3 regions of the Staphylococcus sp. 11262D007BW genome follow, and region 2 is predicted to be linked to each of the others. Evidence: predicted binding sites of a transcription regulator. Region 2 holds the regulator's gene; each other region holds the start of a gene.
The links. The regulator Rex, encoded in region 2, represses fermentation and respiration genes when NADH is low (regulators of the CRP and FNR family bind a similar motif). The targets are predictions, from matches to a motif close to TTGTGAAATATTTCACAA.
Positions count from the first base shown of each region.

Region 1: a site for Rex is predicted at 4,256-4,273, ahead of ACEE93_RS08430 (nitrate reductase subunit alpha). Genes of this name have one in related genera too.
Region 3: a site for Rex is predicted at 4,424-4,441, ahead of ACEE93_RS09175 (anaerobic C4-dicarboxylate transporter family protein). Genes of this name have one in related genera too.

Region 1 covers NZ_JBPWPJ010000001.1:1,676,494-1,686,814, reverse strand. The annotation lists gene nirD (nitrite reductase small subunit NirD) at 1-226, shown strand, start outside; gene cobA (uroporphyrinogen-III C-methyltransferase) at 217-1,158, shown strand; gene ACEE93_RS08440 (hypothetical protein) at 1,248-1,418, opposite strand; gene ACEE93_RS08435 (5'-nucleotidase C-terminal domain-containing protein) at 1,594-4,137, shown strand; gene ACEE93_RS08430 (nitrate reductase subunit alpha) at 4,325-7,996, shown strand; gene narH (nitrate reductase subunit beta) at 7,986-9,542, shown strand; gene narJ (nitrate reductase molybdenum cofactor assembly chaperone) at 9,535-10,110, shown strand; gene narI (respiratory nitrate reductase subunit gamma) at 10,103-10,321, shown strand, end outside.
Region 2 covers NZ_JBPWPJ010000001.1:1,351,852-1,362,172, forward strand. The annotation lists gene ACEE93_RS06725 (sucrose-6-phosphate hydrolase) at 1-1,157, opposite strand, end outside; gene ACEE93_RS06730 (NtaA/DmoA family FMN-dependent monooxygenase) at 1,542-2,837, shown strand; gene ACEE93_RS06735 (redox-sensing transcriptional repressor Rex) at 3,747-4,382, opposite strand; gene ACEE93_RS06740 (ABC-F family ATP-binding cassette domain-containing protein) at 4,534-6,483, shown strand; gene tsaD (tRNA (adenosine(37)-N6)-threonylcarbamoyltransferase complex transferase subunit TsaD) at 6,699-7,724, opposite strand; gene rimI (ribosomal protein S18-alanine N-acetyltransferase) at 7,714-8,142, opposite strand; gene tsaB (tRNA (adenosine(37)-N6)-threonylcarbamoyltransferase complex dimerization subunit type 1 TsaB) at 8,154-8,819, opposite strand; gene tsaE (tRNA (adenosine(37)-N6)-threonylcarbamoyltransferase complex ATPase subunit type 1 TsaE) at 8,812-9,261, opposite strand; gene ilvD (dihydroxy-acid dehydratase) at 9,678-10,321, shown strand, end outside.
Region 3 covers NZ_JBPWPJ010000001.1:1,861,963-1,872,283, forward strand. The annotation lists gene ACEE93_RS09165 (2,3-diphosphoglycerate-dependent phosphoglycerate mutase) at 420-1,106, opposite strand; gene ACEE93_RS09170 (xylulokinase) at 1,209-2,813, opposite strand; gene ACEE93_RS09175 (anaerobic C4-dicarboxylate transporter family protein) at 3,094-4,398, opposite strand; gene ACEE93_RS09180 (alanine/glycine:cation symporter family protein) at 4,610-5,956, shown strand; partial or broken gene ACEE93_RS09185 (ArsR/SmtB family transcription factor) at 6,020-6,366, opposite strand; gene ACEE93_RS09190 (CadD family cadmium resistance transporter) at 6,385-7,002, opposite strand; gene ACEE93_RS09195 (MFS transporter) at 7,142-8,542, opposite strand; gene ACEE93_RS09200 (ArgE/DapE family deacylase) at 8,754-9,986, opposite strand; gene ACEE93_RS09205 (ketopantoate reductase family protein) at 10,303-10,321, shown strand, end outside.

The DNA.
Region 1 (10,321 bases), 320 kb from region 2:
TGGGTTGTTTTTAATGGAAGATGGAGAAGTGCGTGCGGTGAATAACATTTGTCCACATCAACAAGGTCCTTTATCAGAAGGGACAGTAAGTGGTCACTATGTGTATTGTCCATTACATGATCAAAAAATTGATTTAAATACAGGAATGGTACAAGAGCCTGATGAAGGATGTGTGGAGACTTACCCAGTTGAAATAGTAGATGGAGACATCTTTATATGTCTTTAAATAATTCTTCAAAAGTTTATTTAGTGGGTGCTGGACCTGGGCACCCACTTTACCTTACACGAAAAGCAGAATGGTGTATTAGACAAGCAGACGTCATTTTATATGATCAGTTGGTTAATCCATTTATATTACAGTTATCAAAACCAAGTGCAGAATGGATTCATGTAGGCAAAACGCCTTATACAAAATACATTAAGCAAGCACGCATTAATCAATTACTCGTAGATAATGCTCAAACATATCGCACAGTGGTACGGTTAAAAGGGGGAGATCCTGCAATATTTGGTCGTGTCACAGAGGAAGTAGAAATATTAAAAACACATCATATCTCTTATGAAATTGTACCCGGTATTACAGCCGCGAGTGCAGCTATGAGTCAACTAGGTCGTGGATTGACTGAAAGAAATATTTCAACTTCCATTACATTCACCACGGGTCATTTTAAAAATAATGAAGAAAATGAGATTGATCTTACAACGCTAGAACATAATGGGACCCTTGCGATTTATATGGGTGTAAAACGATTGCCACAACTCGTTGACCAAATCGAAAAGCATATTAAAAAAGATTTACCTGTTGCAGTGATTTTTAATGCAACGTGTTTGAATCAGTATATTGTGACAGGAACGGTCACTTCAATCGTTCATCAAATTCAACAATTGCCAGAACGGTTGGGACCTGGTGTAACCATTGTTGGAGAGGTTGCAAGAAATCTTAGTGCAGATGAGACGCTGCCGAATACACCACCTCCAACGGTATTATTAAAAGGTGACAAAGAAGCATGTCTCATGAAAGCGTATGAGTTATATGAGGAAGGGATTCGTGCATTTCTCGACTACCGAGAGGATAGCGCAATACATCCTTCGCAACGTGAGACGATACAATCACTCATAGATCAATCGACTGTTAGTGAAATCATTGATATTTCGTAACATGATTAAGTCTACTTTTAAATTAAGATGAGGCAGGAGAACGCTTTAATGATTTCCTCGCCTCATTTTTAATATTTAATCCCCACCTATTAACTTGTTTTTGAATCAAAACACGCTTTACAATAAACCGTTTGCGTTTTAGCCCAATTTTTCAAATGAGTTATTCCGTTTAAGTCAGACACATTGGTATGAATGAAAATTTGATCTCCTTTTTCTAATTTCTTGTTACAGTTAGTACACTTTAATTCTACTAAAAACATCCATATTCCTCCTTGTTTATGAGTTGATATGAGTATATCTATTTGCTCTGAGTTTGTAAAAATATATTGAAATTCAAGGGTTTACCAAAAATATAGGTGATTTTCACAATCTTTTAATTTTTATTGTACTAAATGTGCTAGGATAAATGAGAATACATTAAGAGGGAGGATTTCAATGAGGAATCGGTTATTTAAAGTCATGTTATGCATGTGCTGTATTATTTGCGGCATGGTTGTCTTTCATTTTACATCTGTTAAAGCTGCCGAGACAGATGTATCTGCCGAAGCATCATCAGATACTTTAGTGCAATCTGGTATGTCACCAGCACAAGATAATAATGACGCACAACAAACAGAATTGACACAGCCGAGTGCAAATAACACACCAGTAGAGGAAGCGGCTAACACAACGAATCAGCAAGACGCAGTGACTGCTGATGAAGATACCGCACCTATAGCAACAGCACCCAAAGCTCAGGTTGAAACAGATAAGGTTGCTGACTTAAACACCAAGGAAGACGACTCAGCGTTAGAACCAACTTCTTCACAATTAAATGAAGCACCGTCAAACGACCCAAAAGAAGAACAACTGGAGGAGTCATCGGCACTTCAACAAGATGTCACTGTTCAGGAAACAGGGCAAAATGTGGCGCAACCCAATGAACCAACTACGCAATTACGTGCAGCGACTGCAACTGATAACGCAACAACGACTCAACCTACTACATCAAAACGGACTATTTTACATACAAATGATATGCATGGTCGTATTGTAGAAGAGGATGGCAGTGTTATTGGTATGCCAAAATTAAAAACATTAAAAGAGCAAACTCAGCCTGATTTAATGGTAGATGCTGGGGATGCTTTTCAAGGATTACCACTTTCGAATCAATCGAAAGGTGAAGAAATGGCTAAAGCGATGAATGAAGTCGGCTATGATGCGATGACAGCTGGTAACCATGAATTTGACTTTGGCTATGATCAACTTAAAAAGTTAGAAGGTATGCTTAATTTTCCGATTGTAAGTGCCAATGTTTACAAAGATGGAGAGCTTGCATTTCAACCTTCTACGGTGATAGAAAAGAATGGTTTAAATTATGGGGTGATTGGCGTGACAACCCCTGAAACGAAAACAAAAACAAGTCCCAGTGGTATTGAAGGCATTACTTTTGATGATCCTTTACCAAGTGTGACACGTGAAATGGATCGCTTAAATGGACAAGTGGATACATTCGTCATTTTATCTCACCTTGGTATTGATGAAACCACACCTGAAAAATGGCGCGGTGACTACTTAACCCAACAATTAAGTCAAAATAAAGCTTATCAAGTGCCTATTTTCGTGATTGATGGTCATTCTCATACTGTTTTAGAAAATGGTCAAACATATGGCCGAAATATTTTAGCGCAAACTGGCACAGCTTTAGCTAATGTCGGACAAATTGCGTTCAATCACAATAAGGGGCAAATTGATCAAGCGACAGCGTCTTTGATTTCTGTAGAAGATGTGAAAGATATCCAACTGAATGCGGCACTACAAGCGCAAGTGGATAAAGCTAATCAAGCTTATTTAGAGGAAACATCGAAAGTTATTTTACCGAATAATACGATTGAATTTAACGGTGAACGCGAGCAAGTACGTACAGGGGAAACGAATCTCGGTAATGCGATTGCAGACGCGATGGAAGCATACGGTCAAGATGGTTTTAGTCACCCATCTGATTTTGCAGTCACTAATAGTGGTGGCATTCGTGCCTCGATTTCAAAAGGTGAAGTGACATTGAATGATATTATTACTGTATTGCCATTTGGAAATACGATTGCACAAGTTCAAGTCAAAGGGTCAGACGTATTAAAAGCATTTGAACACAGTCTTGGTGCACAAACTGTGGATAAAGAGGGTCAAAAACAACTTGCAGCGAATGGCGGTTTGTTACAAATATCAAACGCTGTCCGTGTCTATTATGATATTGATCAAGAAGCGGGACAACGTATTCGAGAAGTTCAAGTTTTAAATCGACAAACGCATCAATTTGAACCACTTGATTTAAATCGTACCTATTACATTGCGACAAATGATTTTACAGCATCTGGTGGCGATGGATTTGATATGTTAGTAGGGCCTCGTGAAGAAGGGGTTTCTTTGGATCAGGTCTTTGCAGAGTATTTAGAGTCTGCTGATTTATCACAATACGATACAACAGAAGCGACAAGAATGATTAATGGCGAACCAAATGCTACAGATACATCAGCACAAGTAGACCCATCTGTAGATACATCTACAAGCACTAATGACATAGAAACATCTGTTAGCACTCAACAACCCACTGTAACAACAGAGACACAAGCAACTGCGCAAAATGTGATGCCATTTCCAGGGGCGTCTATCTCAACAGAGCAGGCATCTTCTGCAGAAACATCAATTCCAATACAACATATTGCTCAAGCTAATGCGGAAATAGCTAATGATTTCCCGGGGAATATGCATCACGATACGTCATTAGAGACGCATGCAAATGGAAAGTCAGCCATGGACAGTAACATGAAACAAGTTACAAATGGCGTAAACCAATTCAACACAACAGCACCAGAGACTCAACATGACCAACATCAATTACCTGACACTGGCACAACACAAAATATACCAGTAGGAGCGGGGATCGTTCTTATTGGTGCAGGACTTTTTGTCATACGACAACGTCAAAGAAAAGTTAGTTAAATCAATAAATACTTTAAAGACTGAAAGAGCAGCGCGAGCTTTTTCAGTCTTTTTTGATCTTACGCTGTATTTCAAGACAATAGGGATTCCCTTAGTTGAAATAGGTAATTCCCTAATATCGTGAAAAGATGAACAAATGTAGAATAGTAGTTAACAAGGAAAGCTATGCGTATTGAGGAGGATGAACATGGCAAAATTTGGGTTAAATTTCTTTAAACCAACTGAAAAGTTTAACGGGAACTGGTCAGTTTTAGAACATAAAAGTCGTGAATGGGAAAAAATGTATAGAGAAAGATGGAGTCATGACAAAGTCGTTCGTACTACTCATGGTGTGAACTGTACAGGGTCATGCTCGTGGAAAGTGTTTGTGAAAAATGGTGTGATTACTTGGGAGAACCAACAAATTGATTATCCAAGTTGTGGCCCAGATATGCCAGAGTTTGAACCTAGAGGATGTCCACGTGGTGCATCTTTCTCATGGTATGAATATAGCCCATTACGAATTAAATATCCTTATGTAAGAGGAAAATTATGGGAATTATGGACAGAAGCTTTAGAAGAATATCAAGATCCAATTAAAGCTTGGGCTTCAATTATTGAAGATGACGAAAAAGCCCGTATTTATAAAAGTGCTCGCGGAAAAGGTGGTCATATACGTGCGAATTGGAGAGATATCTCACAACTTATCTCTGCACAATTAATTTATACAATTAAAAAAGATGGACCTGACCGTATTGCAGGGTTTACACCTATTCCAGCGATGTCGATGATTAGTTATGCTGCTGGGGCGCGTTTTATTTCATTACTTGGTGGCGAAATGCTTAGTTTCTACGATTGGTATGCCGATTTACCACCTGCTTCACCACAAATTTGGGGTGAGCAAACAGACGTACCTGAATCAAGTGACTGGTACAATGCTTCTTACATTATGATGTGGGGTTCTAACGTACCATTAACACGTACACCAGATGCGCATTTTATGACAGAAGTACGTTACAAAGGTGCAAAAGTAATTTCTGTGGCACCTGACTATGCGGAAAACGTAAAGTTTGCGGATAATTGGTTAGCGCCAAATCCAGGTACAGATGCAGCAGTTGCACAAGCAATGACACATGTTATTTTACAAGAGTTTTATGAAGATACGCCTTCTGAGATGTTCATCAACTATGCAAAACAATATTCTGATATGCCATTTATTATTCGATTAGATCAAGATGCTAAAGGCTATAAAGCGGGACGTTTCTTACGTTCAAGCGACTTTGGTGGTACGACTCAAAATAGTGAATGGAAACCAGTTATTTTAGACGCATTCACTGATTCTATTCAAGTGCCTAACGGAACAATGGGTCAACGTTGGGAAGATGACAAACAATGGAACCTTAAACTTGAAAATGAACAAGGTCAATCAATTGATCCAGTGTTAACAGTAGCGAGTGGCTCATATGAATTACAAACAATTCAATTCCCTTATTTTGATAACGATGGTAATGGTGTATTTGAACGTGTCATTCCAGTTCGTAAAATGACTTTAGCGAATGGTGAAGAAACATATGTCACAACAATTTATGATTTAATGGCCAGTCAATACGGCATTAAACGTTTTGGTCATCAGTTAGAATCTACAGGATTTGATGATGCGTCATCATTCTACACACCAGCTTGGCAAGAAAAAGTAACAGGAGTGAAAGCATCACTCATTACACAAGTCGCACGTGAATTTGCGCAAAACGCGATTGATACAGGCGGCCGCTCAATGATTATTATGGGTGCAGGTATTAACCACTGGTTTAACTCAGATACGATTTATCGTGCGGTATTAAACCTTGTGATTTTATGTGGTTGCCAAGGTGTGAACGGCGGAGGCTGGGCACATTATGTTGGACAAGAAAAATGTCGTCCAATTGAAGGCTGGAATACAATTGCCTTTGCGAAAGACTGGCAAGCACCACCACGTTTACAAAATGGTACAAGCTGGTTCTACTTTGCGACAGATCAATGGAAATATGAAGAATCAGGTGTCGATCGTTTAGCGTCACCATTAGCAGAAAATATTAAGTTACAACACCCAGCAGATTACAACGTATTAGCAGCGCGTAATGGCTGGTTACCATCTTATCCGCAGTTTGATCGCAATAGCTTGTTATGGGGCGAAGAAGCAAGAGATCGTGGAGAATTTACGAATGAAGCGATTTTACAACGTGCGATTGACGATGTGAAATCACGACAAACAAAATTTGCTATTGAAAATCCTGGTTTACGTAAAAACCATCCAAAAACATTATTTGTATGGCGTTCAAATTTAATTTCAAGTTCTGCTAAAGGTCAAGAATACTTTATGAAACACTTATTAGGTGCAAAATCTGCACTTATGGCTGAGCCGAACTTAACAGATAAGCCTGATGAGATTGAATGGAGCGAGGATACAGTTGGTAAACTTGATTTACTAGTATCACTAGACTTCCGTATGACAGCTACACCACTGTATTCAGATGTCGTTTTACCGGCAGCAACATGGTATGAAAAACATGATTTATCTTCTACAGATATGCATCCATTTATTCATCCATTTAACCCGGCTATCGACCCATTATGGGAATCTCGTTCAGATTGGGATATTTTCAAAACAATTAGTAAAACGTTCTCTGATATGTCAAAAGTGCATTTAACTGGCACATATAAAGATGTTGTGACATCACCACTTGCACACGATTCAAAACAAGAAATTTCGCTTGCATATGGTCAAGTACACGATTGGACAAAAGGTGATGTTGAAGCCATTCCAGGAAAAACAATGCCAGGATTTGCGATTGTTGATCGTACTTTTACAGATGTATATGACAAGTTCGTTTCAGTAGGACCTTTACTTGAAAACGGTAAAGTTGGCGCACATGGTGTGAGTTTCTCAGTTAAAGAAGAATATGACGAATTACGCAGCATGGTGGGCACTTGGGAAGATGAGACAGTGAAATCGAATAAACCACGTATCGATACAGCGCGCAGAGTCGCAGATGTCATATTAAATGTTTCTTCCGCTTCAAATGGTCGTGTGTCTCAAAAATCATATGAAGATTTAGAAGCACAAACAGGAATGGAACTTAAAGATATTTCAGCTGAACGTGCGTCAGAAAAAATTACATTCTTAAATATTACATCACAACCACGTGAAGTCATTCCGACAGCTGTTTTCCCAGGTTCTAATAAACAAGGACGTCGTTATTCACCATTTACAACGAATATTGAACGTCTAGTGCCATTTAGAACGTTAACAGGACGTCAAAGCTACTATATTGACCATGAAGTGTTCCAACAATTCGGGGAAGCATTACCAGTGTATAAACCGACATTACCGCCAATGGTATTTGGTACGAAAGATAAAGAAGTTAAGGGCGGTGTAGATGCGCTTGTACTAAGATATTTAACACCGCATGGTAAGTGGAATATCCACTCAACATATCAAGATAACCAACATATGTTGACGTTATTCCGTGGAGGCCCAACAGTATGGCTTTCAAATGAAGATGCAGCACAATATGATATTGAAGATAATGATTGGTTAGAAGTATATAACAGAAATGGTGTCGTAACAGCGCGTGCCGTCGTATCTCACCGTATGCCAAGAGGTACAATGTTTATGTATCACGCACAAGATAAGCACATCGAAACACCAGGATCTGAAATTTCAGGTACACGTGGTGGTTCACATAACGCACCAACACGTATTCACTTAAAACCAACACAATTAATGGGCGGTTATGCTCAAATCAGTTATTCGTTTAATTATTATGGACCAATTGGAAACCAACGTGATGTTTACGTTGCTGTTAGAAAGATGAAAGAGGTGGATTGGCTTGAAGATTAAAGCACAAGTTGCAATGGTATTAAACTTAGATAAATGTATCGGGTGTCATACATGTAGTGTAACGTGTAAAAGTACTTGGACTAACCGTCCAGGTGCTGAATACATGTGGTTTAACAACGTCGAAACAAAACCAGGGATTGGATATCCTAAACGTTGGGAAGATCAAGAACATTATAAAGGTGGATGGACACTTAATAAAAAGGGCAAACTTGAGTTAAAATCCGGCACACGTCTTAATAAAATTGCTTTAGGTAAAATTTTCTACAATCCTAATATGCCAGTCATCAAAGACTATTATGAACCTTGGACATATAACTATGAACATCTTACAACAGCGAAAGACTCTGAACATTCACCTGTGGCAAAAGCCTATTCAGCAATGACTGGAGATCGTATGGATATCGATTGGGGGCCAAACTGGGAAGATGACTTAGCAGGTGCACATGTTACTGGCCCACAAGATCCTAATATTCAAAAAATTGAAGAAGAGATTAAATTTAATTTTGATCAAACATTTATGATGTATTTACCACGTTTATGTGAACATTGTTTAAACCCAAGTTGTGTCGCATCTTGTCCATCAGGTGCAATGTATAAACGTGATGAAGACGGTATCGTTCTTGTCGACCAAGATGCTTGTCGTGGATGGCGCTACTGTATGACAGGATGCCCATACAAAAAAGTATATTTCAACTGGAAAACAAATAAAGCTGAAAAATGTACATTCTGTTTCCCACGTGTTGAAGCGGGTATTCCGACAGTTTGTTCTGAAACATGTACAGGTCGTATGCGTTATTTAGGTGTTTTATTATATGATGCGGATCGTGTTCAAGAAGCAGCATCAGCAGAAAATGAACAAGATTTATACGAAAAACAACTTGATTTATTCTTAAATCCATTTGACGAAGATGTGATTGAACAAGCAGAAAAAGATGGTATTTCACAAGAATGGATTGAAGCAGCACAAAACTCTCCAATCTATAAATTAGCCATTGAATATAAATTAGCGTTCCCATTACACCCAGAATACCGCACAATGCCAATGGTTTGGTATTGCCCACCATTAAGTCCAATTATGAACTATTTTGAAGGTAAAAATTCAGGTAATAATCCAGATGCGATTTTCCCTGCTATTGAAGAAATGCGTTTACCTGTTCAGTATTTAGCAGAATTATTTACTGCTGGTGATACGACAGCAGTAAAAGGATCATTACAACGTATGGCAATGATGAGAAGTTATATGCGTGCACAAAATACTGGACGAGAATTTGATACGTCACGTTTAGAGCGTGTGGGCTTAACAGAACGCCAAGCTAAAGATATGTATCGTTTACTAGCGATTGCTAAACACGAAGACCGCTTTGTGATTCCGACTTCACATAAAGAACAATACATGGATACGTATGCAGCACAAGGTAGTCAAGGTTACGGTGGAGAATACTTTGGCGCAAATTGTGATGGATGTGGCGTTCCAGTAGGTGCTGGCGGTAAATCTGGTAGAGAAATCTACAACGATAACTTCTATGGAGGGATTTTCCGTGATTAACCTTGAAACGTTGAAATACTATAAAGATACGTTGGGGTATATGAGTCAACAATTAAGTTTCCCGGAAAAGTTAACCTTCCATCCAAAAACATTCGAAGATATTTTCACTGAGGATCACCCAGCGTATCCTCACGTGAAACAATATCGAGCATTAATGTATGAAAAAAGTTTATCAGAAATTAAAGCACTGTACACAGATACATTTGACTTTAACAAGAAGACCACTTTATATATGACTTTTAATAAATTTGATACTCAAAAAGAAAGAGGGCAAATGTTAGCGAAACTCAAAGTTTTATATGAAATGTTTGGGTTAGAAATGCCGTCATCTGAGCTTTCAGATTACTTGCCATTAATGTTGGAATTTTTATATGCTGCAGAATTTGATGGCGATGATCGAGCACAAGAAAATACACAATTGCTCATTATGATTATTGAAGATGGGACTTATCCGATCATGAAATATTTAGAAGAAAAAGGAAACCCATATAGTCATTTAATTCGTGGCCTCCGTGAAACGTTAAAACGTTGTATCGTACAAGGTAATGAGGTGACGCAAAATGTTTAATCAGTTTCTATGGGTAATATTTCCTTATCTTTGCTTAGCCATTTTTATCATTGGTCATATTGCGCGTTATAAATTTGACCAATTTTCATGGACAGCAAAATCAAGTGAGTTTATTGAAAAAAAACGACTTAAATGGGGCAGTTTGATGTTCCATTTAGGCGTGATACCAGTGTTTTTTGGTCATGTCGTTGGTTTATTGGTTCCAGCAAGT
Region 2 (10,321 bases):
ATCGCTGATGCTTCATTGTCTAAAATATCAATAATAAGTTCATATTGCTTACCTTCGTATGGATTTAATTGTTTAACAAACTTGTCAGCATAACCTAGAGCTGTTTCTTTTTCTCCACGCAATTTTCGTAAATGCATATGTGGTTTTTGTTTCAATCGACCATGTTCTACTACTAATGTGCGAGGTAATGTTAAACAGTGCGCCCAACCTTCATCATCAGTGGGATATTGTGTGTCAGGTAGGCCCATCCACCCTATTAATACACGTCGCCCTACTTCATCTTCAAATGTTTGCGGCGCATAGAAATCGAAACCATGATCTAATTCTTGAAAAGGACCATGTTCAAATACTAACGTGTCAAAATCAAGTTTACCCATGATGTAGCCACTTTGATATTGATTTCTAAATGCAGTATTGGTCGCTTCTACCCCTTGAGGAGAAAACATTAAAAAATCATATCCATTAATATTAAAGTAATCTGGGCATTCCCACATATATCCAAAATTGGTTAAGTCCGTTTGAATTTCTCCTAAAAATGTCCATTGTGTTTCAGGGTGATCCGCTTCATATAATAGCGCACAGCCTGTCATATCTTCTCTTTGAGCACCGATGATGGCGTATAGCTTATGATCTTTTTGAAACACTTTAGGATCTCTAAAGTGTTGTGTATAGCCTTCAGGCGGTGCTTCAATAGCTGGTGGTGTTATTTTATGTACTTCCCCTTTTTCATCTACTTTAGCAATCATTTGTCTACTTTCTCTTTGCCACTGTGCTGTACGATGATTAGCAGTATACATATAGTAAAGTGTATCGTTAAATACAAAGGCACTTCCGCTATACACACCATGACTATCGTAAGACGTATCTGGCTTCATAATAATGCCTTCACGTTTAAAATTGGTTAAGTTCGTTGCTTTATAATGGTCCCAATATTTTAGGCCATGTACAGCACCTAAAGGGAACCACTGATGAGATAGATGATATTGCCCGTTAAAATAAATTAAACCATTTGGGTCATTAAGCAACCCCGTTATAGGTTGTATATGAAATCGTTGTCGAAAAGAAGATTGAGCAACTTTTTGTTTAAGCGCTTCGTAAGTTTGATCATCAATATCTTCAAGTTTTCGATAACGTTGATCTCGGCTCCATTGCTCCATGGAAGCGTACCTCCTCTTTAATGTATTAGTTACTTCTTGGTTTATCAATAGAATATAAAAACTATAACGTTTATATTCATCTTGGAGAAAAACGACTTTTCTGTTGATATGTATCTATCAATCTTAATATTGTGATTGTATTACTTATATCAGTCGTTTCCCTTACTCAATATGTAATGGTGAATGACGTTACTTCACCTTAAAACTTTAAATTCTATTTTATCATATTCCTAAAGGCTCATGTCAGACAACCCTAACTTCTCTTTAAATATAAAATTAATATCAATATTCTATTTTATGAGCTTCAATTGAAGGAGGATCATCTGAGTATTCTATCGTTTCTTTGTTATACTCAACATAGAGATTATATAGGGGGATGATTAAATGGATAAACAAATGCACTTAGGGGTGTTGTGTTATAGTACAGGGTTACACCCCGCTGCATGGCGACTTGATCACTCACGTATTAATGAAATTGGGACGATTGAGTATTTGATTGAAGTTGCACAATTAGCTGAACGTGGAAAATTGGATGCTTTCTTTTTAGCAGATGGACAATATATTTCTGGTGAAGAAACTGGACACCTTTCTTATTATTTTGAACCAATGACCGCCCTAGCTGCCATTGCTCGAGAAACGCATGCGATTGGTTTAGTCGGTACAATCTCAAGCACGTTTTATGAACCCTTTCATGCTGCTCGTTTGTTATCAAGCTTACATACAATCTCTCAAGGTAGAATAGGAGCCAATATCGTTACTTCACAGTTTGATAAAGAAGCCCACAACTATTCTATGCATACTTTACCACCTCTAGAGACACGTTACGAAAGAGCAACTGAATTTATCGAGGTCATGAAGCGATTGTGGTCCTCTTTCTCTGATAAAGCGATTCAAAATGATAAACAATCTGGTAAAGGGTTAGATGCGCAGTATATTCAACCGATTCATCATAAAGGCACTCATTTTTACGTCGATGGTGCTTTAAATATTCCTTCCTCTGATAAACTAGGAAGACCTTTACTCTTTCAAGCCGGCACTTCCATTCCTGGTCGAAATGTCGCAGCGCAACATGTGGATGCGATTTTTTCGATTGCTTGGAATAAACATGATGCTAAAACGTTTCGAGATGATATTCATCAACGCGCTCAACAGTTTAAACGTACACCACCACTTGTATTGCCAGGCCTTACTGTTTACGTTCATGAAAATGAACAAAAAGCTTATGAGATGAAAGAAAAGTTAGATAGTTTCATTCCTTTACAACATAAACAAGCTCAACTTGAAAAAGCCATTCAGTTTGATACAAAACATTGGGAATTAGATGAAATGGTACCGACGCTGCCACCTTATGAAGCACATCCTAAAAAAGTGACTCGTTCAGTGTATGAAGCTATTCGAAATGCAGTCATTACAGAACATCTTACTTTAAGACAATTACTTGAGCGTTTTTCGACTTGGATTGGTCATAAGACCATCGTAGGTACACCTGAAAAAGTAGCAGATGAAATGATTGCATGGTTTAAAGACGAGGCTTGTGATGGCTTTATGCTCATGCCGCCAACCATCCCTGAGTCTTTTAACCAATTTGTCAATTTAGTCATTCCCATTCTTCAGGAAAGAGGCGTTTTTCGTAAAGATTATGCGCAAGCTCGCATTGCTTCTCACTTTAATCGACATTAAGTTCAATTACGAATGCTTAGGTGTCTTTGAGTGTGCTCACTTTTACAGCTAAGCACAAAATACGGGAAAGCATGCAATGTTTCACTTTTCACTCTTTTTTAACTGTATACTTTAACCATACTCCAATTATAAAACTCCCTTCCCAATATTAAAAAAATGTTCCTCAAAAAAGAGGAGTCGTGTCCTTCCCATTGGCACGGCTCCTCTTTTGATTGCGTCTCTCAGTTTAAATATTTAATTCATCAGATTATGCGCTATACACTGCTTCAAAAGTTGTCCCCTCAACAAAAAGCTCTAGGCGCATTGTTTTAAAGGTTCGCCTGCTCATCTTCATTCGCATGCATAACGTGCACTAACTCACTGCGTTCGAAGTTAATCTCGGTTCGCCTGCTCATCTTCATTCGCATGCATAACGTGCACTAACTCACTGCGTTCGAAGTTAATCTCGGTTCGCCTGCTCATCTTCATTCGCATGCATAACGTGCACTAACTCACTGCGTTCGAAGTTAATCTCGGTTCGCCTGCTCATCTTCATTCGCATGCATAACGTGCACTAACTCACTGCGTTCGAAGTTAATCTCGGTTCGCCTGCTCATCTTCATTCGCATGCATAACGTGCACTAACTCACTGCGTTCGAAGTGCACGTAATTGTCCGCACTTTGTTAATCCGGCTACGTGCTGCAAAACTCTCGACAAAATGAGTCGCTTCACTAAAACCAAAGACCGGTTTGAGTTCAGCGCTCGATTTTGCTCGAGTTCTGACCGCAGCACTCCGCACTTTGTTTTAATCCGGCTCCCAATTGCAGGGTTCTCGATAATACTACGTGACGCGCAAAAATCAAAGAGCGATTTTCGCTTGTCCCTAGGTATTACATCGAACCCTGACTGCAATTGTCCACACTCTGTTTTTAGTTCCCGTAATTTTTCATGAAGAATAGTAAGGATTGGAGTTCGACGCCTAGGTCGATTTGATGTACTTGAACGTTGTTTGGTGTGCTTAGGCGTTTTGGTGTAAAGTTTAATATGCCTTTGATGCCGTTATCGACAAGATAATCTGTTACTTCTTGTGCTACACGTGCTGGTGTCGTTAAGATGATGACTTCAATGTGATGTTCTTTTATTAATTTTTTGATGTCTTCCATAGATTTAACCGTCACATTTCCAATTTGTGTGCCAATCAATGCTTCGTCTATATCAAAAGCTTCTGTAATCGTCATGTCATCATGTATGGAAAAGTTATAATTGATTAATGCTTTCCCTAAATGACCTACACCGACAACGCCTATATTGATGACTTCTGAATCACTCAACTCTGATTTAAAAAACTCTAATAAACTGTCTATATTATATCCGTAACCCTTTTTTCCTAATTCTCCAAAATAAGAAAAATCACGACGAATGGTTGCTGAATCTATATTTAAACCTTCACTAATGGCTTTAGAATTTACACGATCTTCCCCTTTTGCCTTTAAGGTATTTACAAATCGATAATACAAAGGCAAACGTTTCAATGTTGCACGTGGTATTTTATTTATTTCTTTCACTATTTATCCTCCTTTGAAATAGTGTTCATTCTTGTGAGACTGTTCACAGTTAATACTTAAATTATACCTGAATTTATTATGTATTAAAACAGTAACTATTTTATACTTTGTGGCTTTATTGTACAATAAGTATTTGAGAGGAGTGTCCTTCATGATATTAATGCAATTAAGTCAAATTAGTAAATCCTTTGATGGCGAAACAATCTTTGAAAATGTCAATTTAGAAATAAAAACCGCTGAACGTATTGGTATAGTTGGGCGAAATGGTGCCGGTAAGTCAACATTAATGAAACTCATTGCTGGTACAGAGACATATGATGAAGGCCATATATCAAAAGTAAAAAATTTACGCATTGGTTATTTAACCCAACAAATGACTTTAGATACCCAAAATACAGTGTATGAAGAAATGGCTAAACCCTTCCAAGACCTTCTATCTATCTCTAAAAAAATGGAAGAAGAAGTGGAATGGTTAAGTGAACATGCGGATGCTCATGATTCTGACGCCTATCAAGAACATCTATCAAGGTATGAACAACTATCGAATACTTTTGAACAACAAGAAGGTTATCAAATTGATAGTAAAATCAAAACGGTCTTAAATGGGTTAAATTTTACAGAAAAAGATTACAATCGTACGGTTAATGATTTTAGTGGGGGTCAAAAAACACGCTTATCTTTAGCTCAAATGTTATTGAGTGAACCCGATATTCTATTACTCGATGAACCGACGAACCATCTTGATATGGAAACCACTGAATGGCTTGAAGATTATCTCAATTATTTTAAAGGCGCCATCGTTATCATCTCACACGATCGTTACTTTTTAGATAAAATCGTTACACAGATTTATGATGTTTCTTTAGGCGAAGTTAAACACTATATTGGTAACTATGAAAAATTCATTCAGTTACGCGACCAATATTATGAAAAACGTCTACAAGAATACGAACGTCAACAAGCGGAAATTAAACGACTTGAAACGTTTGTTGATAAAAATATCACACGTGCGTCGACAAGTGGTATGGCAAAAAGTCGCCGCAAAATGTTAGAAAAAATGGAACGCATCGCGAAACCTATGATTGATGCTAGAAGTGCTAATATCCAGTTCAATTTTCAACGTAACACAGGCAATGATGTGTTTCATATAAGACATCTAGAAATTGGCTATGATCATCCGATTACGTCTCCAATTCATTTAGAGGTGCAAAAAGGAGATCATATTGCGATTATCGGCCCAAATGGTATTGGAAAATCAACATTTATTAAGACGCTTGCACAACGTTTACCCGCTTTGTCTGGTGAGATAGTACAAGGTGCAAACTTAAAAATTGGCTATTATGACCAAAAACAAGCAGAATTTTCATCTAATAAAACGATTTTAGATTACGTTTGGGATCAATATAAACATATTCCTGAAAAAGATATACGTGCTATTTTAGGTCGTTTTCTTTTCACACAAAATGATGTTAATAAAATTATTCATGATTTATCTGGTGGCGAAAAAGCAAGACTTCAACTCGCTTTACTCATGTTAGAAGAAAATAACGTTTTAATTTTAGACGAGCCGACGAACCATTTAGATATTGATTCTAAAGAAATGTTAGAACAAGCTTTAACAAACTTTGAAGGCACTTTAATCTTTGTTTCGCATGATCGTTATTTTATCCGTGCACTAGCGAATAAAATCGTCGCACTTGATCATCATGGTGCAACCGTTTATCAAGGTAATTATCAATACTATCTTGATAAACTAGAAGAACAACGAGCATTAAGTGCATATCAAGAGCAAAAAGCAACAAATACAGAGCCTAGTCCATCTAAAACTGCTACAACGCAACAACATGACTATCAAGATCAAAAAATCATTAGACGTGAAAAGAGAAAACTAGAGCGACAAATCTCGGATTTAGAAACAAACATCTCGCAATTTGAGGCATCGATTGCTGAAATTGATGCACAAATGTTAGAAGAAGATGTGATGAATGATTATGAAAAGACTCAATCATTATCAGAAGAAAGACAAACCCTTGAACAAAAACTTGAGGATACCCTGTCAGAATGGGAAACATTACAATTACAACTTGATGACTATCAATAATTATAAATAATCCCTAGTAATGGTGGCGTACGACATTCTATAAAATAACGTTTAAAATGAAGCGCCGATTTACTAGGGTTTTTCATTAGATTTATGATATATAGAAAGTGATTATGTACATGTTACCCACACAACAAAGAAACTTATGCACAAGTTATTCACAAATTGTGCATAAGTACAAATGTTCGCTATTGACATTAGCGCATTAGGTTAAATTACATCGTTTGATATAATTCGATATCCATACTACTTTTACCATTTAATGTCATATCTCCTCTGATGCCTTTTTGATAGACATAGTATCCTGCTGCACCGATCATTGCCGCATTATCGGTACATAATGAGGGCTCTGGAATTTTAAGTGCAATGTTTCGTTGTTCTGTTTCTTGTTGTAATGCTTTGCGTAATCCTTTATTACTTGCTACGCCTCCCGCAACAATGAGTTGCTGAACATTATAAGCTTCACATGCTTTCATCGCTTTACCTACAAGTACTTCAATGACACTCTCTTGAAAGCTTGTCGCTACATTCTCAGGAACAATGGTTTCTCCTTTTTGTTTTAAGTTATGCAATTTGTTAATCACTGCACTTTTTAATCCACTAAAACTAAAATCAAAGCTATCGGGTTCTAACCATACTCTTGGAAAGTCATATACATCTTGCCCTTTAGTTGCTAATTGATCAATCACAGGACCACCAGGATAAGCTAATCCTATCGTTCTAGCCACCTTATCATAAGCTTCTCCAACCGCATCATCACGTGTCTCACCTATGATTTCAAAATTAAGATGATCTTTCATATATACCAGTTCAGTATGGCCCCCAGAAACAATTAAAGCAATCAGCGGAAATTGCATCGGTTCTTCTAATTGGTTAGCGTACACATGCCCAGCAATGTGATGCACAGGAATTAACGGTTTTTGATGCGCAAAGGCGAGTGCTTTCGCTGCACTTACCCCTACTAATAGCGCACCAATTAAGCCTGGTCCTTGTGTGACTGCGATCGCATCCACATCATCCATTGTGACTTGTGCCTTTGTTAAGGCATCTTCAATCATAATTGTTATATTTTCAACATGATGACGACTCGCGACTTCTGGTACTACACCGCCAAATCGTTTATGGCTGTCGATTTGACTTAACACACTGTTACTTAATACTTGTTTACCATCAGCAACAACACTGACACTTGTTTCATCACAACTGGTTTCAATCGCCAGAATTAATGTTTCATTCGTCATTTAAATTCACCCACATTACTAAAGCATCCTTTCCATCACCATAATAATTTTTTCGACGTCCTCCATATTCAAAACCTAACTTTTGATACACATGTTGCGCCGTTTCATTCTCCACTCGCACTTCTAAACTCATGGTAGTCGCTGAATGTGCCGCATAATTCATCACATATTGTAATAATAATTGACCTAAACCAATGCCTCTGTTGTGAGGTGTGATAGCAATCGTCGTCACTTGTGCTTGATCAATCACAATCCATATTCCACAATAACCAATAATGTCATTGTCATACTCTATCACAAAGTAATGTGCAAAGTTGTTTTCTAATAGCTCGTGGTAAAACGCATCCTTTGTCCAAGAGCTATCATTAAAACTCAATTGTTCAATATGATTAACCATCGGGACATCTTGAACTGTCATTTTTCGAATGTTTAGTCGTTCTTCGATTGTTGTTTGTCCAACCAATTTTGTTCTGCCTCCGATAATTTTAAATACTGTGGTGTAAATGAATGAACTGCACTTGGTGTATCCTTGATATTTACCATTTGATCTGCTTGAGGTAAATTAGGTTGTTGAGAATATGATTTTAATTCATCGAAATGTTGCGTATCCTGTCCTACAAATATGACGTTATCATATGACTGTATATGAGAAAGTAAATCCTCTAATGCGATATATTGATCTTCCATTATCGTCATCAATTCTTTATCAGACCATTTGTAAACACCTGTATAAACATATTGACGTCGTGCATCAATGATTGGCACAACGTAACACTCTGATTGTTTAACGGTTGCTGCTAGAACTTTTAATGAAGAAACACCATACAATTGACAGTTTAAAGTATAAGCTAATGTTTTTGCTGTCGTCACACCTATGCGTAGTCCGGTATACGAACCAGGCCCCTCGGCTACAATAACTTCGCTGATATGTTGGGGTGTTAACTTTGCTTCACTGATCAATTGCTCAATAATTGGCATCAGTTGTAGAGAATGATTACGTTTAACATTCGAAGTATGCACATTTAGTACTGCGCCCTCCTGAACAAGCGCGACTGAAATGGGTTGATTAGACGTATCGATGCACAAACTAACCATGAATAAGTGCCTCCTTTACTTGTTGAAAATGTTCGCCGTATGCTTCAATTTCAATATTACGCTGTGTTTCATTTAACACTTTAATTTTTATTTTTAAAACGTTGCTTGGTAAAAATGAGGAAATAAATTGACTCCATTCGATGACCGTAATGGCATGGTCATTAAAGTATTCCTCAAACCCTAAATCTTCTTCTGCATTTTCTAGTCGATAACAATCCATATGATGAAACATCAATTCTCGTCCACGATAGGATTTAATGATATTAAATGTTGGTGAGTTGATCGTTCGTTTGACACCTAATGCTTGCCCAATAAACTTTGATAATGTCGTTTTTCCTGCTCCTAAATCACCATCAAGTAAAATCACATCTTTTTCTTTTAACAATGGCACTAATTGATTGGCAAATTGTTGCATCTCTTCAATATTGTTTATTGTAATCATATGAACGCTCCCTCGTTAATCTTCCTATTTATTGTAACAGATTTTCATGACTTTGACTTTATGTTAATATCAATCGAAATTACAGATATTTTCAAAAAATTCATTTTTCTTGTTGACAAATGATTACTGATGAGGTAAATTAAGAAGATGAATTTTCTAACAATTCTCTAAATTCAGACACAAACTTACTTTACCATTTAACTTGAAAGGAGCGTAATCGTTATGAATACACCATTTAACCCTTCCCATAATCATCAAAATATTATTATTTTATTATTACGCTCAGGGCTGGAGCTTTAGTATCGTTATACTAAATGCTTAAGTCCTATTTCAAGTTGAATGGGACTTACCTAATACGTCCCAATTCATCATTGGGGCGTATTTTTTATTTGCTAAAAATCGAGGAGGTCACAACTATGAGAAGTGATGTTATCAAAAAAGGGGATCATCAAGCGCCAGCTCGAAGTTTACTTCATGCTACAGGACAAATTCAATCCCCTACGGATATGAATAAGCCTTTTATAGCGATTTGTAATTCCTATATCGATATCGTACCAGGACATGTGCATTTAAGAGAACTTGGTGATATCGCTAAAGAAGCCATTCGTGAAGCAGGTGGCATCCCTTTTGAATTTAATACAATTGGTGTGGATGATGGCATTGCTATGGGACATATTGGTATGCGCTACTCCCTACCTAGTCGTGAAATTATTGCAGATGCAGCAGAAACAGTCATCAATGCGCATTGGTTTGATGGTGTATTTTACATTCCTAACTGCGACAAAATTACACCAGGTATGTTATTAGCAGCTGTCAGAACAAATGTACCAGCAATTTTTTGCTCTGGTGGTCCTATGAAAGCTGGATTATCATCACAAGGAAAAGCCCTTACCCTATCTTCAATGTTTGAAGCAGTTGGTGCATTTAAAGAAGGAAACATGACTAAAGAAGACTTTTTAGATATGGAACAAAATGCATGTCCAACTTGTGGTTCGTGTTCAGGTATGTTTACCGCTAACTCAATGAACTGCTTAATGGAAGTTTTAGGATTGGCCTTACC
Region 3 (10,321 bases), 510 kb from region 2:
TTTGACCTCCTAAATTAATGACTTGGTATATTCCATACCCGAGTTGCACTAGTATAATCATTAATCTAAAAAATTCTCGACAATTTTTTAGAAAAACTTTTATGTTTAACTTCAATATCGAAATAGTTTGTAATTAAACGTTTCAGATTAAACGAATCATTACACTTTAGGTATTAAATGTATAGAGCGTAACGTCCCCCTCTATACTTCACGCTAAGGAGATCATATCAATTAAAATGATTTTGAGCATGAGAGGCCTGTAGGAACGCGAGCAATAACGAAACCATTTAAAACTAACAGTTTTTATAATCATGGTTCGCCTGCTCGCTCTTCGCTCGCATGCATAACGTGCACCAATCTCACTATGTTCGAAGTGCACGTAATCACATCGAATCCTGACCGCAATTGTCCGCACTTTATTATGCATAATAGCTTTTTTCGACTTTGAGTTGGTTGTCGAGTTCGAATATGAGTGGTGCGCCTGTTTTGATTTCATAGTCGGCGATGTCTTCGTCTGAGATGTTTTCTAAAAATTTGATGAGTGCGCGTAAGGAGTTGCCGTGTGCTGAGACTAAGACGGTTTGACCGTCTAATAAATATTGGGAAATTTGGTCATTCCAATATGGGATGACACGGCTTAATGTGTCTTTTAAACTTTCCCCTTCTGGCATGATGCGACGATCTAACAATTCATATTTGCGATCTTTTAAATAAGCTTGGCGTTGTTCTTCGCTTTGTTCAGGTGGACGTTCGTCGTAAGAGCGGCGCCAAATTTTAACTTGGTCTTCTCCGTATTGCTCGGCCGTTTCCTTTTTGTTTAACCCTTGTAACCCACCATAGTGTCTTTCATTTAAGCGCCAAGTTTTATGCACTGGCACCCATAATTGATCAGATTCATTTAATAAATGGTAAGTTGTTTTAATAGAACGTTTGAGTAATGACGTAAATGCAACATCGATGTGTATCCCTTGCGCTTTTAACTTTTGTCCTGATTGAATGGCTTCTTCAATACCTTGTTCTGATAAATCAACATCAGCCCATCCTGTAAATAAATTTTTCGCATTCCATTCACTTTGACCGTGGCGACATAATATTAGTTTTGGCATGATACAACTTCCTTTCTCTATATGTAGTCAATCTGCATTTGTAATATCAATTGTAGTTTACCACTTTGCTGAACCGCTTTAAACTAATCATATTATTAACGTTTAATCTCCCTTAAAAGCGGCATTTGCCATTTGTTGAATCGGCAATCCTGCTTTAAATCGTTCGACATACTTTCGAAAGTGTTGAATATCTTCTTTTTTCGGCGTATATACATGCCCGCGTTGTTGTTGAAAAACTTGCTCATGAAGATAAGTGGTTAAATCAATCTGATCACTTTCAAAAAGGTAACGTGCTAATACCGCAATGCCCCATGCGCCGCCTTCACTTGCTGTATCAATCACGCGTACTGGACTTTCTAACGCGTTGGCCAAGTAAAATTGTGCTACGTTTGGGGTTTTAAATAATCCGCCGTGACCGACAATCGTATTTAATTGAACGTCTTCTTGATCGACTAAAAGATCGACGCCTATCTTCAACGTGCTGAATAAACTCATTAAATGTGTTTGCATAAACTCCGTTAAACTCAAATGCCCTTCACGTGTACGCAGCATCGCAGGATAACCCGTTGGCACATCTGTAATAAATTCTCCAGAAATATAACCATACGATAACCATTGAGGTAACGCTGTTGTGTCCTCTAATGACCGTTCTAATAATTTAGTGAAAAGAGCTTCTTTTTGATAAGTAATGCCCATCGTATCGAAAACTTCTCCAAATAGCGACATCCATTGATCCAATTCAGATGTGCCATTATTCGCATGAATCATTGCCACGTTATTGCCGTCTGGGGTCGTGACAATATCGACATCTGGATACATCTGACTTAATGGACGCTCGAGTACAAGCATCGCAAAAATACTTGTGCCCACCGACACGTTACCACTACGAGGTGCTGTACTATCTGTGGCCACCATTCCAGTTTGTGCGTCTCCTTCCGGGGGACATAATGGACAACCAGCTAATAAATGTCCTGTGGGGTCAAGCGCCCGTGCTCCCGCTTCGGTTAACTGTCCTGCTTCGACGCCTGCAACACAGACTTCTGGCAATATTGCCTCGATATGTTGTGCATAGCCCGCCTGATTGAGCAGTTGATTAAATGTGTCACATAAATCACTGCGATAGGTATGTGTCGTATTATCAATTGGAAACATGCCCGATGCATCACCAATGCCTAGCACTCGTTTGCCAGTTAAACGCCAATGAACATACCCTGCTAGTGTCGTCATAAAATCAATATCTTTTACATGCGTCTCTTGATCTAAGATAGATTGATAAAGTTGCGCAATACTCCAACGTTCAGGAATATTCACTTCAAACAGTGTCCGTAACTGTTCGGCAGCATGGTTCGCATTATTGTTTCGCCATGTTCGAAAAGGCGCTAACAACGTCCCTGCCTGATCAAAAACAAGATAACCGTGCATCATGCCACTAATCCCGAGCGACGCGATACGTGTTAATGTGAGATGGTAAGTTTTTGTTATATTTCTAGCCATGTCTGCATAACTTTGTTGGATACCGTGCCACATTTCATCTAAATCATAAGTCCAGTAACCATTTTTAAATTGGTTTTCCCATTCAAAGATACCCGTAGCGATTGTTTGGCACTCTGGCGTGATTGCTACGGTTTTAATGCGCGTCGATCCTATTTCAATACCTACTGTTATTTGGCCCTTTTCAATCCATGTTTCAATCGCTTCTGTATTCATGTCCATCCCCTCCTCTAATACGCACATCATTGATTTCATCATAATATAGTACACTCGCCCTCGCAATTTATGGACGTAAAAAAAGTTGAGACATAAGGAGCTGGGACATAAAGCATTAATGCTCTGGGAAACCGATTAACGGTGTCCCAAAAGCAGGATTTTCGGCAGAAAGTTCACGATTCGCCAAAATTTGAGAAACAATTTTAGCTCTTCGCTCGCTTCTGCTCAAATCCTGAACGCTTTTGTCCCAACCTCTTGTCTCAACTCTGTGTATGACAAGTTATAATCCTAATAGTGTTTTGATGCTCATGCCGACAATGACTGAAGTTGCAATACCGAAAAAGCCTGGTAATAGAAAGCTTGTCGTGCGTGTGGATTTCGTCTCGTCCACATCTACAGCAAATAAAATGGTTGGTTGTGCTGGAATAACGAAGTTCACGTTGAATGTTTGCACCATTCCCATAATAAAGGCTGGCGAAATACCAAGCGATAACATAATCGGAATCATAATAGATGCCGTTGCAGATTGCGAAATAACAATCATAGTGACACAAGAAACTAATATAATAATGAGCCATGGTACTGCGTCGATAAGACTACCGATCTGATTTTCCATGATGGACTGGTTAGATGGCGCATTAAATATGGTCGCACCTAGCCAGCCTGGTCCAAGTACCGCAAATAAGGCACCAATCGCTGCTTGTGTAATATGAGATGACAGAATTTGATTGGGTTTTACTTTGATCAATAATAAGTTAACCATCGCACTCATGTACATAAATAATTGAACTAATTCTGTCATTTGTAATGTGACCGTTTCGCCATCTACTTGGAAGGATGGGCTGAGGTCTGGAAAAATACCAAACGTTAAAATACATAACACGGCCACAATAAAAGAAGCCACCCCAATTTTGACACGAACTGGAAATGAAGTTTGTCTTTCTTCAGGTTGTTCGATTTGAACACTCATTGTTTGTGCTTCGTGAGGTGTCATTTTAGTCTGACCCACTAATGTAATGAAGCAACTTAATAAGACGGTCGTAATAATGGCAGTCGGTAAGACCACGGATAAATATTGACCTAATGTAAATCCTAAGCCTGCAAACTCTGAAATCATGTATGCTGTTGCTGAAGCAGCCGGACTACAAAGTAACGCTAAGTTAGCCGTCAACACAGATGCAACTAACGGTTTTTTCGGTCTGATTCTTGCTTTGATGGCTGTTTTAGCAATAATTGGTTCTAATGACAATGTGATATTGGCTGTACCAATACCGAATACAAAAATAAATACAATAAAAGGTGCTATAAAAATAATAGACTTCGGAAAACGTTCAATAATTTTGGACGCAATATGCACCAGGTAGTCAATGCCACCTGTTGCTTGAAGTGTACCCCCTGCAATACCAATCGCCAAAATAATTAATACGGCTGTGACAGGTGCTGACCCTGGAGGTAACCCAAAACCAAAAATCATTACGAGTTGCGCGACTAACGCAAATATACCACAACCTAATGCCCCCGCAGTGCGTAGACCGAGTACAATTGCGAGGATCATTAGAATAATTTCCAAAATAAACAGGAGCATTGTTCTTCCTCTTTCCAATTTATTAATGTGAATATTTTAACATAACTCTTTCCCCGTTTTCATCCATCATTATTCACTGTTTATGTCTAATTTGTTAATCCTTTAAAGCAAGAACATCTCTGTTCTTTTAATCAATTTTCCTGTATCATTGATAGTATACATTATTTTGCATTATAATGAATAAAAATACATACTAAAGGGAGATGATTGAATGGATTATATTGTGGCATTTACGGATTGGCTATGGGGGTATCCGCTCGTACTACTATTGTTATGTTCTAGTTTATTTTTAACGTTTTACTTAAAAGGCGTGCAGTTTCGCCATTTTGGTTTGATTATGAAACAAACCTTTGGCAGTGTGAATCGCAAACCTAAAGGAGAAGGAACGATTACACCAAGACAAGCCTTAACGTCAGCACTTTCTTCTACAGTGGGGGCTGCGAATATTGTGGGGGTACCGACTGCCATTATGATGGGTGGCCCGGGTGCTGTCTTTTGGATGATTGTCATCGCCTTTTTCGGGATGGCGTTAAAATATAGCGAAAATGTATTAGGTGTGCATTATCGTGAGCAAAATAAAGATGGAGAATTTGTGGGCGGCCCTACATATTATATGAAAAAAGGATTCAAAAACGCCAAATTAGGTATGATCTTCTCTCTTATTTTCGCTTTTGCTTTAGCGTTAGAGATTGTGCCGAGTGTCATGGTTCAAGGGAACTCTGTAGCTACTACGGTACATGATACGTTTAACGTCAACACAACCATCACAGGTGTTGTCATTGCGATTATCGCCGCACTCGTTGTTTTTGGCGGTGTGAAACGTATCGCTAACTTTACAGAAATGATTGTGCCGATTATGGTCGGTATTTACTTAATATTAGGATTCGTCATTATAATTCTGAATATTCAACATCTACCGAGTGTCATTGGTCTGATTTTTGAAAAAGCATTTCGTCCTGATGCGGCACTTGGTGGTAGTTTCGGTGCAGCACTTGCGACGACGGTGCGTTGGGGCTTTGCGCGTGGGATTTATTCAAATGAGGCTGGTTTAGGTACATCTCCCATTGCACATGCGGCTGCCAAGACAGACCATCCAGTGCGCCAAGCCTTTTGGGCCATTAGTGAAATTATTGTAGATACACTCGTTATTTGTACAACAACTGCATTTGTTGTCCTTGTTTCTGGTGTATGGGAAGAACCTGACGCTAAAGCACAATCCGCCGCATTAACAGCGCGTGCGTTTGAAGAGTCATTCGGTCCTTTAGGCAGTGCGATTGTTTCTATCGCTATGATTTTCTTCGTCTTCTCAACCATTATTGTCATTATCTTTTATGGTTCAAGAATGGCAGAATTTATTTTCGGATTAACGGCAGGCCATATTATGAAAGCCATTTATATTATTGCGATTGTCGTTGGTGCCGTAGGTGTTGGCACACAATTATGGAACTTATTAGACCTAGCTCTTGCGATTGTACTCATTCCAAACATTATTGCCGTGCTCATTTTAGCACCAAAAGTAAAACAACTTACTCGTGACTTCTTTAAAAACTATCTCTAATTAAATAAGCAATTGGGACACCCTCGACGCAAAGGCGCTTCGCTGGTGTCCCAATTTTTATATCTAAAGAGATGCCATGCATTGTGTCAGCAATGCCGCGACATGATGATTTTTAATCGAGTAATACGTCATCTTACCCTTTCTACAAAAATCTAGGACTTCCTTTTATACAAAAGGCGTAGATGATGCGAGGTCGAGGCAATACTCATCCCCAATATAGCAGATAAATCACAGACACATAGTTCCTCTTCCTTCATTAACGCCATCATAATTTTAAGTTTATGTTTGTCATTAATGGTTAGCAATAGCTCCATCAACTGTTGAGACGTCTCTTCATTCAAATAATTCAAAGCACGATGCACTTTATCTTCATGCACACAAATGACATCACATGTCGTTTTATCACTCACAGCCCATCCCTCCTCAATCTAAAATAAAAATCCGATGATTGTTTGAATGGTGTTATTTTCAATAATAATGAATAACCCTAATCCAATGTAGACAATAGCCATAATCCAGCGACTGAACCTTTCAACCACCTCTCCTACGCCAGGAATGGCAGATAATTGTTGTGCTGTAAACACTAAAACAAAAATTAACACGAGAAACACAAGGAGAGTCACAATCAATTCAGATACATTTAAAGTCACAAAATAAGGAACAAATAACCCGATATTGTCCGCACCGCAACTTGCGATGGTCACTAAAGCAACTGTGCCTACTAATTTCGACAGTCCTTTTTTGTTTAATTCCTTCTTGGCTCTTTCTTCCCCTTCACAATCATCGTAAATGGCTACTTTTAACCCAAAATAAATGGGAATTAACCCTAGTAAACCTAAAATCCATTTTTCAGGTACATAATTAAGGACGAAAGCAAAAAATAAACTAATCAGAATTAACGTAATAGACCCGACATACTGTCCGATATAAATGTCTCTATACGCTTTGGTCGTTTTCGCTCTAGCAAAAAAGATTAACAAAATGACTAACAAATCAACTGCCGTTGCAATATAAAGGATCGCAGCAGTGATAATCGTTTGAAACATAGCGCACCTCATTCAAAAGTATTTTTGAATGTATTATATCATAATTCCTCTTAACTAACCCTTACATCGAGATGACACAAATTAAGCCCAATCACTCACAGATTCGTGAGCAATTGAGCTTAATTGTTATCATGTTATGTTATGATTGACCATCATTAGGCATCATACCTTGGTTTTTAGGAATCGTTATCATCACAATCACAAAGGCAATCAGTGCCATTAATACGTTAAGCCATAACCCAAACATTGCACCGACTTCCATATTGAAGGAAGCTTTACCGATTGCATAGAGCGTCGTAGATAACGCCACACCAAAGGCATTACCTAGTGAAGAGGACATTTTATATACACCAGATGCCATGCCCACCTTTTCGTCAGGCGTATTGGCAATGGCGGTATCCATTGAAGGCGTCGCATAAAAGCCTAAACCGATACCGTAAATAAAATAGCCAACGACACACGCAATCACATACCAAAATGATGGTAAAAAGGCACAAGAAATCAGTAAAATACCGATCATGTTGAGTGCGGTACCAATCATCATTGGTTTACCAGCACCAAGATGTTGCAAGATTTTCTCGCCGACGCGAATCGTCGCAAGCACCGTAACGAGGTATGTAACAGTAAGCAGTCCCGCTTGTGCTGAAGAAAATCCCATCGCCTCTTGTACAAAGGTATTACCTACAATTAAGGTACCGGCAACACCGTTCATTAAAAAGTTAGAAACCGTCGCTCCGGTATACCCTTTATCTTTAAAAATTTCAAAATCCACGAGTGGACTGGTCCGGTGTCGTTCTAAAATGATAAATCCTATCACACTAAGGATACACAAACCAATAAATGTCAAAATAAATGGTGAGAATAAACCGTACTCTGAACTTTGTGTAATCACAATATTAATTGAAAGTACAGCCACTAAAAATAAAATTAAACCGATGAGATCAAAATGTTGGAAAATGGTAGATTTTTGTCTAGGCACTTCAGGCGTTCCTTTAATTAAGAGCATCGCAATAATGGCCACAATAATAGAAATAACAAAAATCCAACGCCATCCAAGAAATGTCTCTGTCATTCCGCCAAAGAATGAGGCAACACCACCGCCGCCCCATGAACCAATAGACCAATAGCTCAGTGCAGCTTGGCGTTTTCTGCCATGATAATACGCTTTAATAATTGATAATGTGGCTGGCATAACAAATGCAGCTGATAGCCCTTGAATCATGCGCCCGATAATAAATAAGTAGATGTTCGGCCAAATCATCACAATTAGCGAACCTAAAATACTCAAACTCAAACCTAAGTAGGTCATTTTAACATGGCCATATTTATCAGCTAGACCACCAGCACCAACTACAAACATCCCTGCGAAGAGTGCCGTCACACTGACCGCAACATTAATTAACCCATAATTCGCATCAAATTCACTCGTTAAAGTTGGAACAACGTTGACTAAGGATTGCGCAAACAACCAAAATGTAATAACCCCAAATACAATCCCTATTAATAACTTTCCATTACCTTCAAAACGATTTGCTTTCATTTTTAATCATTGCCTTCTTTTTCTCTAGATTTTTTAAGAAAGCGCTTTATTTATATGTTATAAAAGCACCCTTTAGTAAATTTAAAAAGGGATGCGAACAATGAATCGCTGTCGGAAGATAAATGCTTCCAATCAACGTTCATCGCTCAAGCATCCATTAAGTCATTCACTGACGTTAAATCTTGGTTTATTGATATTTTATTTTTACAGTTTATGCTTCATTAAGATAATTTGTGAATAATGTTTGGTATAAGTCAATGAATGTGAAGTATGAATCTTTTTTCACGCGTTCATCAACTTGGTGTGGACGTTCACCTGGACCAAATACCATAAGTGGGAAGTCTTCACCTTTATCTCGTAATAAGTTAGATGCGTCTGTAACACCGACTGTAGGTGAAATAATGACACTGTTTTCTAATTTTTCTTTAGCAAGTTCATGTGCCATTTTGATTAAGCTGTTGTCACCTGTTGTTAAGACAGGTTCTAAATCTAAATAAATATCTGATGATAAGTCATAACCTTGATCATTGATTTTATCTAGATGTTTTTGGAATAACGCTTTAACATCATCGTTATTGTACTCAGGTACAGTGCGGATGTTAAAGTCTGCTTTCGCTTTAGCAGGCACTGAGTTAACTTGGTCGCCACCACTAATTAAAGTGTTGTTGATCACTAAACCTGCTAATACTTTCTTAGCTTGTTCAAAGTTAGGAATATCAGGGAATTGTTCTCCTAATGCTTTACAGAAACTGTCAAAGTCTAATTTTTCATAAGTTGTGTTTTCGATGATGTCACTATATTCTTTATCAATATTTTGGATAAATTGAACGAGTGGAATAATACTGTTGCGGCCAAATACAGGCATTGAACTATGTGAAGAAATACCTTTTGATGTAATGCAGAAGTCCATTGAACCTTTGTGTGCATACACAATTGTTGTTTCTGAAGGTTCTGCGATTACTAATGCATCTACTTCGTCCATATAACCTTTATTGTACAATTGTTCTGAACCTTTTTGTTCCATTTCTTCGCCAGATGTTGCCATGAACTTGATTGTACCTTGTTTTAATTGGCCACTTTCTTTAATTTCGATTAATGAAATAGCAAGTGCCGCAAGTCCAGATTTCATGTCTCCTGAACCACGACCGTAAAGGTAACCATCATCTTCTGTTAATGTAAATGGGTCGTATGTCCAATCCTCTTTGTCACCTTCTGATACGACATCCATATGACCAGAAATACCTAATACCGGTTTCCCTTCACCAATTGTCGCAATTAAATTTGCACGTGTGTCATTAATAGGGTCAATCTGTGATTCAATACCATGCTGTTTGAATAAATCTTGTAAATAATGACATACTTCAATTTCATTATCGTTTACAGTTTTCATACCAACAAGGTCTTCTAAAATTTTAATCTTGTCTTCATCTGTAAATACACTCATCTGTCCCCATCCTTTCTTTCAATTTGTGTTCAATGATTTGAGGTTAGGTCGTCTTTAAATGACTATCTAGAGCCTTCAAAATTTATGTACCCTTCTCATTTTATAAATGAAACACAAATTCTTCTGAAATTATATTTTTATATGAAATGCCACCGTTTATTATAGCATTTTCAGTTAGCTTAGCATACTAATTGCATTCGTAAGAAAATAGCCATTTAGCAGAAAAATGACACATTTTAAAAGTTTTTCTTGACCTAATATTTTATTTAACTTATAATTTGATCACCTGATTTGGCCTAAAATCAAGGAGTTAGTTATGAAAACAATTTTAATCG